Magnetofaba australis IT-1: one gene and its partner. The main gene of each other region encodes a partner of the protein of the gene in region 2 in a complex. Links are inferred from orthologs where the notes say so. Each region holds a gene or a part of one and is shown on either strand. Other genes may lie near its edges. The genes, in order: mfd and uvrA.

Evidence for each region.
Region 1: the proteins of uvrA (region 2) and mfd are in contact, whole or in part, in a crystal structure (PDB 4DFC), measured with the Escherichia coli proteins. The link is inferred for Magnetofaba australis IT-1 from one-to-one orthologs.

What each region holds. Positions count from the first base shown.
Region 1 is NZ_LVJN01000018.1:270,713-275,184, forward strand. Bases 48-4,211 are described here. They hold mfd (transcription-repair coupling factor), read left to right. Parts: upstream 48-441; coding sequence 442-4,011; downstream 4,012-4,211. Other genes in these bases: MAIT1_RS07390 (cytidylate kinase-like family protein), read left to right, coding at 48-282; MAIT1_RS07400 (FimV/HubP family polar landmark protein), read left to right, coding at 4,102-4,211. Outside these bases: more of MAIT1_RS07390, read left to right, coding at 1-47; more of MAIT1_RS07400, read left to right, coding at 4,212-4,472. UniProt on the Escherichia coli protein: Couples transcription and DNA repair by recognizing RNA polymerase (RNAP) stalled at DNA lesions. Mediates ATP-dependent release of RNAP and its truncated transcript from the DNA, and recruitment of nucleotide excision repair machinery to the damaged site.
Region 2 is NZ_LVJN01000020.1:63,792-67,514, forward strand. The notes cover bases 235-3,649. They hold uvrA (excinuclease ABC subunit UvrA), read left to right. Parts: upstream 235-623; coding sequence 624-3,449; downstream 3,450-3,649. Other genes in these bases: MAIT1_RS12585 (precorrin-2 dehydrogenase/sirohydrochlorin ferrochelatase family protein), read right to left, coding at 235-298. Outside these bases: more of MAIT1_RS12585, read right to left, coding at 1-234. UniProt on the Escherichia coli protein: The UvrABC repair system catalyzes the recognition and processing of DNA lesions. UvrA is an ATPase and a DNA-binding protein. A damage recognition complex composed of 2 UvrA and 2 UvrB subunits scans DNA for abnormalities.

The DNA of each region.
Region 1 (4,472 bases), on a different replicon or contig from region 2:
GTGTTCCGTCTGCGCGTGGAGGGCAGCAAAACCCGCTGTGTTGAACGACTGAGCTTACGTTTTGACATCAAGAAGGCCGACGCCGAGGCGATGTTTGAAAAGGTCAACGCCGAGCGCAACGAATTCGTGCGCAATCTCTACAAGGCCCATGTGACCGATCATCACTTCTATGACATGACCATCAACAGCGATGTGTTCGCCCCCGAGCAGGTGGTGAAGCTGGCCACCCGGGCCATGGACGAGATGGGGTTCGAGATCCCCAAGAAGAAACGCAAAGGCTAAAACTCTCGGCGCGCCGCCGGGGCGTGAATAACCCCGGCGGCGCGTCATCCAAGAGGTTGAACGATCCGAAACGACCGCAGCCAAACGCACGCATCCGCTTGCGTATGGGCTGCGGTTTTCCTGTTGCTGATATCGATAACACGATTTCTGAAATCCGCTATGACCGACGCGCCGCTCTCTCCCGTTCTCGCCCCTCTGCGCCAAGCGCTGGATCGCCAATCGCCCCTGTTGGGGCGCGCGCCACTGAGCGCCGGGGCGTGGTTGGGCGCCATGCTGGCGGACCAGTCCGATGCGCCGGTGGTGATGGTCGCTCCCACCAGCGCCCGCGCCGAGGCGCTGCAGCGGGAGGTGATCTACTTTGCGCAGAAGCTGACGCCGACGCTGCCGATCCATGTTTTTCCCGCCTGGGAGACGCTGCCGTTTGAGCGTCTGTCGCCCTATGGGCCGCTGGTGGGCGAGCGACTGGCCACGCTGTTCCGCATTGCGCAGATGGGCGGCGACGGACCGCTCTTCTCCGGCGATGACGCCGGACGCGCGCGGGCGCTGATCATCACCACCCCGGCGGCGCTGATGCAGCGGCTGATGCCTAAGAAGACCCTGCTGGCGCATGGGTTCGCCTTGGCGGTGGGGGATCAGATGGATCTGCCGCGCTTCCGCGAATTCCTCACCCGCAGCGGCTATCTCTCGGTGGCGCAGGTCTCCGAACCGGGGGAATTCGCCGTGCGCGGCGGCATCATCGACTTCTATCCCCCCGGCGCCAGCGAGCCGGTGCGGGTGGATCTGTTCGGCGATGAGGTGGAGCGGCTACGGCTGTTCGACCCGGTGACCCAGCGCTCGCTGGACCCCATTCCGCATATTGAAGCCCTGCCGGTGCGCGAGGCGTTGCTCACCGCCGACGCCATCACCCGTTTTCGCACCAACTACCGTGAAGCGTTTGGCGGTCAGGCCGCCGAAGATGAGATCTATCGCGAGATCTCCCAAGGTCTGCCGGTGCCGGGCATGGAGCGCTATCTGCCGATGTTCTATGACGCGGCGGATGACTTCTTCGACTATCTGCCCGCAGGCAGCGCGCTGCTGATTGAGGAGGCGTCCTGGGAGCAGGTGATCGAGCGTGAACGGGAGATCATCGAGCGCCATCAGATCGCCTCGGAGTCCGGTCCCGCCTCGCGCTGTCCGGAGCAGGACGCGCTCTATCTGAGTCAGGTGGAGCTCAAGGAGCGGCTGGCCAGGTTTTCCCACCTGACCCTGCATCCCGAGGCGGGCGAGGGGGAGAACGCTGGTTTCCATGCGCTGCCCAACTTCCACGATGACGAACAGGCCAAGGAGTCGCCGGGGGATATTCTGGCGCGGGTGGCCAAATCCATCGACTCCCAGGCCCGGCGCGGACGCCGCGCGGTGCTGGCGGTGCGCACCGTCAGTCAGCGTGAACGGCTGCGCGAGTTGCTGGCCGACCACGATATTCTCACCAATGACGCCGACTCCTGGCGCGACGCCCTGACCGCCCCGCGCGGGGCGGTGCTGCTGACTCTGGGCGATGTGGCGCAGAGCTTCTCCCACCCCGAGGCGGAGCTGGCGCTGATCACCGAGGACGCCATCTTTGGCGAGCGCATCCGTCGCCGCAAGGTGGATCGCCGCTATCTGGATCAGCTCATCGCCAGCTTCTCGGACTTGGCCGAGGGCGATCCGGTGGTGCACGCCGACCACGGCGTGGGGCGTTTTGGCGGGTTGCATACTCTGAAACTGGGGGAGCTGCAGAACGAATTCCTGCTGATTCGCTACGCCGATGACGACCGCCTCTACGTGCCGGTGGAGGATCTGGATCAGGTGGGCAAGCACGCTGGGGGCGAGGATGTGCCCCTGGACAAGCTGGGCTCCAAGCGCTGGAAGCGTGCCAAGAAGCGCGCGCGCAAGAAGATTCTGGAGATGGCGCAGGAGCTGGTGGCGCTGCAGGCCCAACGCGAATCGCGTCCGGGCTTCCAGTACAGCGGCCCTGATGCGCTGTATCAGGAGTTCGCCGCCACCTTCCCCTACGAGGAGACCGACGACCAGGGCGCGGCCATCGAAGCGGTGCTGGGGGATATGGCCGGGCCACGCCCAATGGATCGACTGGTGTGCGGCGATGTGGGCTTCGGCAAGACCGAAGTGGCGCTGCGCGCGGCGTTCCGCGCCGCCATGGATGGGCGGCAGGTGGCGGTGCTGGCGCCCACCACCATTCTGGCCCATCAGCACTATGAGAACTTCGCCAAACGTCTGGCGGGCTATCCGCTGAAGATCGGCAGTCTGTCGCGCTTCCGCACCCCCAAGGAGCAGAAGACGGTGGTGGACGGCCTGGGCCGCGGCGAAGTGGACGTGGTGGTGGGCACCCATCGTCTGTTGCAGAAGGACATAAAATTCAAGGATCTGGGCCTGCTGGTGGTGGATGAGGAGCAGCGCTTTGGCGTCACCCACAAGGAGCGCATCAAACAGATGCGCGCCGATGTGGACATCCTCACCCTCACCGCCACCCCCATTCCGCGCACCTTGAACATGGCCATGGCGGGGCTCCGCGACATCTCCATCATCGCCACGCCTCCGGCTGACCGCTTGGCCATTCGCACTATCGTCACCCATTACGACAAGCAGCAGGTGCGCGAGGCGGTGCTGCGCGAACTCTATCGCGGCGGCCAGGTGTTCTATCTGCACAATCAGGTCAGCGACATCGACAAGAAGGCGGCAGAACTGGGCGAGTTGATCCCCGAAGCGCGGGTGGGCGTGGCCCACGGGCAGATGAAGGAGAGCGAGCTGGAGCGCGTGATGATGGCGTTCTACAAGCAGACCTTCAACATTCTGGTGTGCACCACCATCATCGAAAACGGCGTGGATATCCCCACCGCCAACACCATCATCATCGACCGCGCCGACAAGTTCGGTCTGGCGCAGCTACACCAGTTGCGCGGTCGGGTGGGGCGCTCCAAACACCGCGCCTACGCCTATCTGCTGGTGCCGCACAAGCGCAAGATCAGCAACGATGCGGAAAAACGGCTGGCGGCGCTGGAGTCGTTGGGCGATCTGGGCGCAGGCTTCATGCTGGCCACCCACGATCTGGAGATTCGCGGCGCGGGCAATATCCTCGGCGACGAGCAGTCGGGTCAGATCCGCGAGGTGGGTTTTGAACTCTATAATCAGATGTTGCAGGAGGCGGTGGAAGCGCTCAAAGCGGGCAAGCCGCTGCCCAAGGTCGACGCCGATGACGCCGACGAGAGTGACGACGAGCAGATCCACCCGGTGATCAATCTGCACATGTCCACCTTCATCCCGGAAGCTTACGTGCCCGACGTGCACCAGCGTCTGACCCTGTATAAGCGCATCGCCGAGATGCACAACGCCGATGAGTTGGGCGAAATGCGCGCCGAACTGGAGGATCGCTTCGGGCCGCTGCCGCCTTCGGTATTGAACTTGCTCGAGGTGATGCAGATCAAGCGGCAGTGCGTGGCGCTGAAGATTCTCAAACTGGAGGCCGGGCCCAAGGGCGGCAGCATTAAATTCCACCCGGAACCGGCCATCGACACCGCCAAGCTGCTGGATATGATTCGTAAAGGGGGCGGGCAGAACCGTTTTGACGCCGCCTCGCACACATTGGGGCTGCGCAATCGTGACTGGAGCGGCGAGCGCGAACGTCTGCAGGGGATTCGCGAGGCGCTGGCGGCGCTGGCGCCCAACGCCCCCGCCAAGGCTCCGCGCAAGGCGTAGCGCAGGACGGCTGCGGCGTCAGACATTGTGCCTGCGCGGCTTTGCCGCCAGAATGGGCGCATGAATTTTGTGGTGAACAGGGGAGCGTGCATGATCAGTCGGCGCAATCGGTGGGGTATGGGCCTGTTGGCGTTGGCCGGGAGCGTGTTGAGCGTCTCTGCGGCCAATGCATTGACCCTCTCTGCGCCCATGAACCTCTCCAGCCTGGGCGAGCCGCTGCGCTTCTATTGCGAAATTCGCGACGCCGATGCCAAAGAGATGAGCGCGCTGCGCAAGCCGGGCTTTTTCCGCTTCGCCAACGCCGACGCCTATAACGAATTGAGCATGCGCCGTCCCACCGCTCTGGCCGGGGCGCAACTGCAGGTGGAGCAGGTGGCCGACGGTGGCTGGGTGTTGGTGGCGCGCGGGGTGGTGCCGGTCAAAGAGCCGCTGATCACCACCCTGGTGAGCTATTCTCTCGG
Region 2 (3,723 bases):
CACGTTGGTTGCACAGGGCGGCGATGCGGCGGTTGAGCGCGGCCTCGCCGGTGGCGGCGAACACCAGCGTCCAGCGCGGCGCGGCGTTTAGCAGCGTCTCATGGAAGGGGATCCGCCGCAGCGTTCCGCCCCAGGCGGCGGCCTGTTGCTGAATCCCGGCGTCGATCTGCGGCGCCGCCACGGTGATGCGCGCGCCGCACTCCGCCAGGCCGTTCAGTTTGCGCCGCGCCACCTGCCCGCCGCCCACAATCAGCACCGCTCGATCCGTCAGATTCAACTCCGCCATATATTGCGACATGGGCTTTCCTTGCGCTGAACCGCCTTTTCGGGGTTCAATTGTCTGTTTGCGGTTGGGGCTGAGTTAGGAAAGTGGGGCTGTATTTGGGGGAAAGTTGTTGGGAAATATAAGATATTGAGGGCTGCGCCCTCAAACTCCCCGGAAGATCAACAGCCAAACCGTGGGGCGCCGCCCCACACCCCGCTGGGGGCGCGGCCCCCAGACCCCGGAAAATCGCGCCAGTGAATGCCGCGATTTTCCACCTGTCCAGTTTGCGCCCCAATCCCACTGCTGTGCTCATCATTTAACTTTTTATGCGCTTGTGCGCAATTCAGCCGGTGCTGTCATGTCTGAAAAACATATCGTTATTCGCGGCGCCCGCGAACACAATCTCAAGAATGTCAATCTCGAGATTCCACGCAACGCCCTGACCGTCATCACCGGCGTCTCTGGTTCAGGCAAATCCTCGCTCGCCTTCGACACCCTCTCGGCGGAGGGACAACGCCGCTATGTGGAGTCGCTCTCGGCCTACGCGCGGCAGTTCCTGGCCATGCAGAACAAACCCGACGTCGACAGCATCGACGGTCTGGCCCCCTCCATCGCCATCGAACAGAAGAGCACCAGCCGCAACCCGCGCTCCACCGTGGGCACCATCACCGAGATCTACGACTACCTGCGCCTGCTCTATGCGCGCATCGGCCAACCCTACTGCCATAGCTGCGGCAAGCCCATCGAGTCGCAGACCGTCAGTCAGATGGTGGATGCGGTGATGGAGCTGCCGGAGCGCTCAAAACTCCTTTTGCTGTCGCCCATCGTGCGCGGCCGCAAGGGCGAATACAAGAAGGAGCTGGCGGCGCTGCGCAAAGAGGGCTTCGCGCGGGTGGTGATCGATGGCGAAACCTATGACATGGACGACCTGCCCACGCTGAATAAAAAGGTCAAGCACACCATCGAGATTCTGGTGGATCGCCTGATCGTCAAGCCGGGCATCGAAACCCGTCTGGCCGACTCCCTGGAGACCGCGCTGAAGATGGCCGACGGCGTGGCGCGGGTGGAGATCCTCGGCGATGAGAGCAAAGATTGGCTCTTCTCGGAAAAGAACGCCTGCTCCGACTGCAACATCTCCTATCCCGAGATCGAACCGCGCCTGTTCTCCTTCAACAACCCCTTCGGCGCCTGCCCCAGTTGCGACGGACTGGGCGCCCAGGAGTACTTCGATCCGGCGCTGATCGTGCCCAATGACGACCTCTCCCTGCGTGATGGCGCGGTGGCGCCGTGGTCCAAACCCTCCCAGCGCATCGCCCAGGAGCAGCTCTACACCGTCGCCGACCACTTTGACATCGACGTCAATCTGCCCTGGCGCGAGTTGCCCGAAACCTTCCGCGATATCGTTCTGCACGGCTCGGGGGAGGAGAAGATCCGCTTCAAATATCATGGCTTCCGTCGTCGCGCCACCTCTCAGCGGCCGTGGGATGGGGTGATCCCCATGCTGCAGCGGCGCTATCTGGAGACCGACTCCGACGACATTCGCGAGGATCTGGGCAAGTTCCGCGACGCCTCGCCCTGCCCGGTGTGCAATGGCAGGCGTCTGCGCAAAGAGGCGCTGCACGTGCGCGTGGGGCAGGAGGATATCGCCGGGCTCACCGCGCTGCCGCTGCGCGAGGCGATGCGCTACTGCGAAGATCTCAACATGACCCCCAAGCAGGCCGCCATCGCCGAGCGCATCCTCAAGGAGGTGCTGGACCGGTTGGGCTTTCTGGTGGCGGTGGGGCTGGACTATCTGACCTTGGATCGCGCCGCCGGGACGCTGTCGGGCGGCGAGGCGCAGCGCATCCGTCTGGCCAATCAGATCGGCTCGGGGCTGGTGGGGGTGCTGTACATCCTCGACGAACCCTCCATCGGTCTGCACCAGCGCGATAACCAGCGCCTGCTGGACACCCTGGTAAAGCTGCGCGATCTGGGCAATACGGTGGTGGTGGTGGAGCACGACGAGGACGCCATTCGCACCGCCGACTTCGTGGTGGATATGGGCCCCGGCGCGGGCGAGCATGGCGGCGCGGTGGTGGCGTGCGGCTCGCCGGCGGAGATCGCCGCTCACCCGGAGTCGCTCACCGGGCTCTATCTGTCCAAAGCATTCAATATTCTGCCGCCGGAGCAGCGCCGCAAGCCTGATCCCAAGCGTGTGGTTGAACTGAAAAACGTCACCACCCACAACCTGCAAGCGGTCTCCACCCAGATCCATCTGGGGCTGCTCACCTGCGTCACCGGCGTCTCCGGTTCGGGCAAATCGAGTCTGATTCTGGACACCCTCTATCCGGCGTTGGCCCAGCGTCTCAACGGCTCGCGGGTGCCGTCGGGACAGTTCGAGCGCATCACCGGTCTGGAGCAGTTGGATAAGGTGATCCATATGGATCAATCCCCCATTGGCCGCACGCCGCGCTCCAACCCCGCCACCTACACCGGCCTGTTCACCCCCATTCGCGAACTGCTGGCGGGCACGCCGGAGGCGCGCGCGCGGGGCTATCAGTCGGGCCGCTTCAGCTTCAACGTCAAAGGCGGCCGCTGCGAGGCGTGCGCAGGCGACGGTTTGATCAAAATCGAAATGCACTTCCTGCCCGACGTCTTCGTCGAGTGTGATATCTGCCACGGCGCCCGCTATAACCGCGAGACGCTGCAGATCCACTACAAGGGCAAGAACATCGCCGAGATTCTGGAACTGACGGTGGAGGAGGGGCTGGCGTTCTTCGACGCCATCCCCGCCATTCGCGGGCGCTTGCAGACCTTGCTGGATGTCGGCCTGGGCTACATGCGTCTGGGGCAGTCGGCCACCACCCTCTCCGGCGGCGAGGCGCAGCGGGTGAAGATCGCCCGCGAACTCTCCAAGCGCGCCACCGGGCGCACCCTCTATATCCTCGACGAGCCCACCACCGGATTGCACTTCGACGACATCCGCAAACTGGTGGAGGTGTTGCAGCGGTTGGCCGACACCGGCAATACGGTGGTGATCATTGAGCACAATCTGGATGTGATCAAATGCGCCGACTGGCTCATCGATCTGGGGCCGGAGGGGGGCTCTGGCGGCGGGCGCATCATCGCCGAGGGGACGCCGGAGCAGGTGGCCGCCAACGCCGGTTCCTGGACCGGGCGCTATCTGGAGCCGTTGCTCAAATAGGCGTTTTCCTGATACGCCGCACACAGGGCGTGAATGCGCATAAATTCAGTGCAGAATCAGCCTAAAAAATAGGCAGCGCATAGCTTTTGGGCGATCGCGATATGCACAAAAAAGTGTCAGGAATGTAAAAAACCTGATATTTCAGTATGTAACAAAGTGGCACGGGGTTTGATAATAGGAGATCAACGCGGCAAAGCGCCGCAAGACGTCGAAAGGGGCGTGGATCTCCCAAATGGCACACCGCACTCACTCGGGTTCGCCATTTCGCATATTC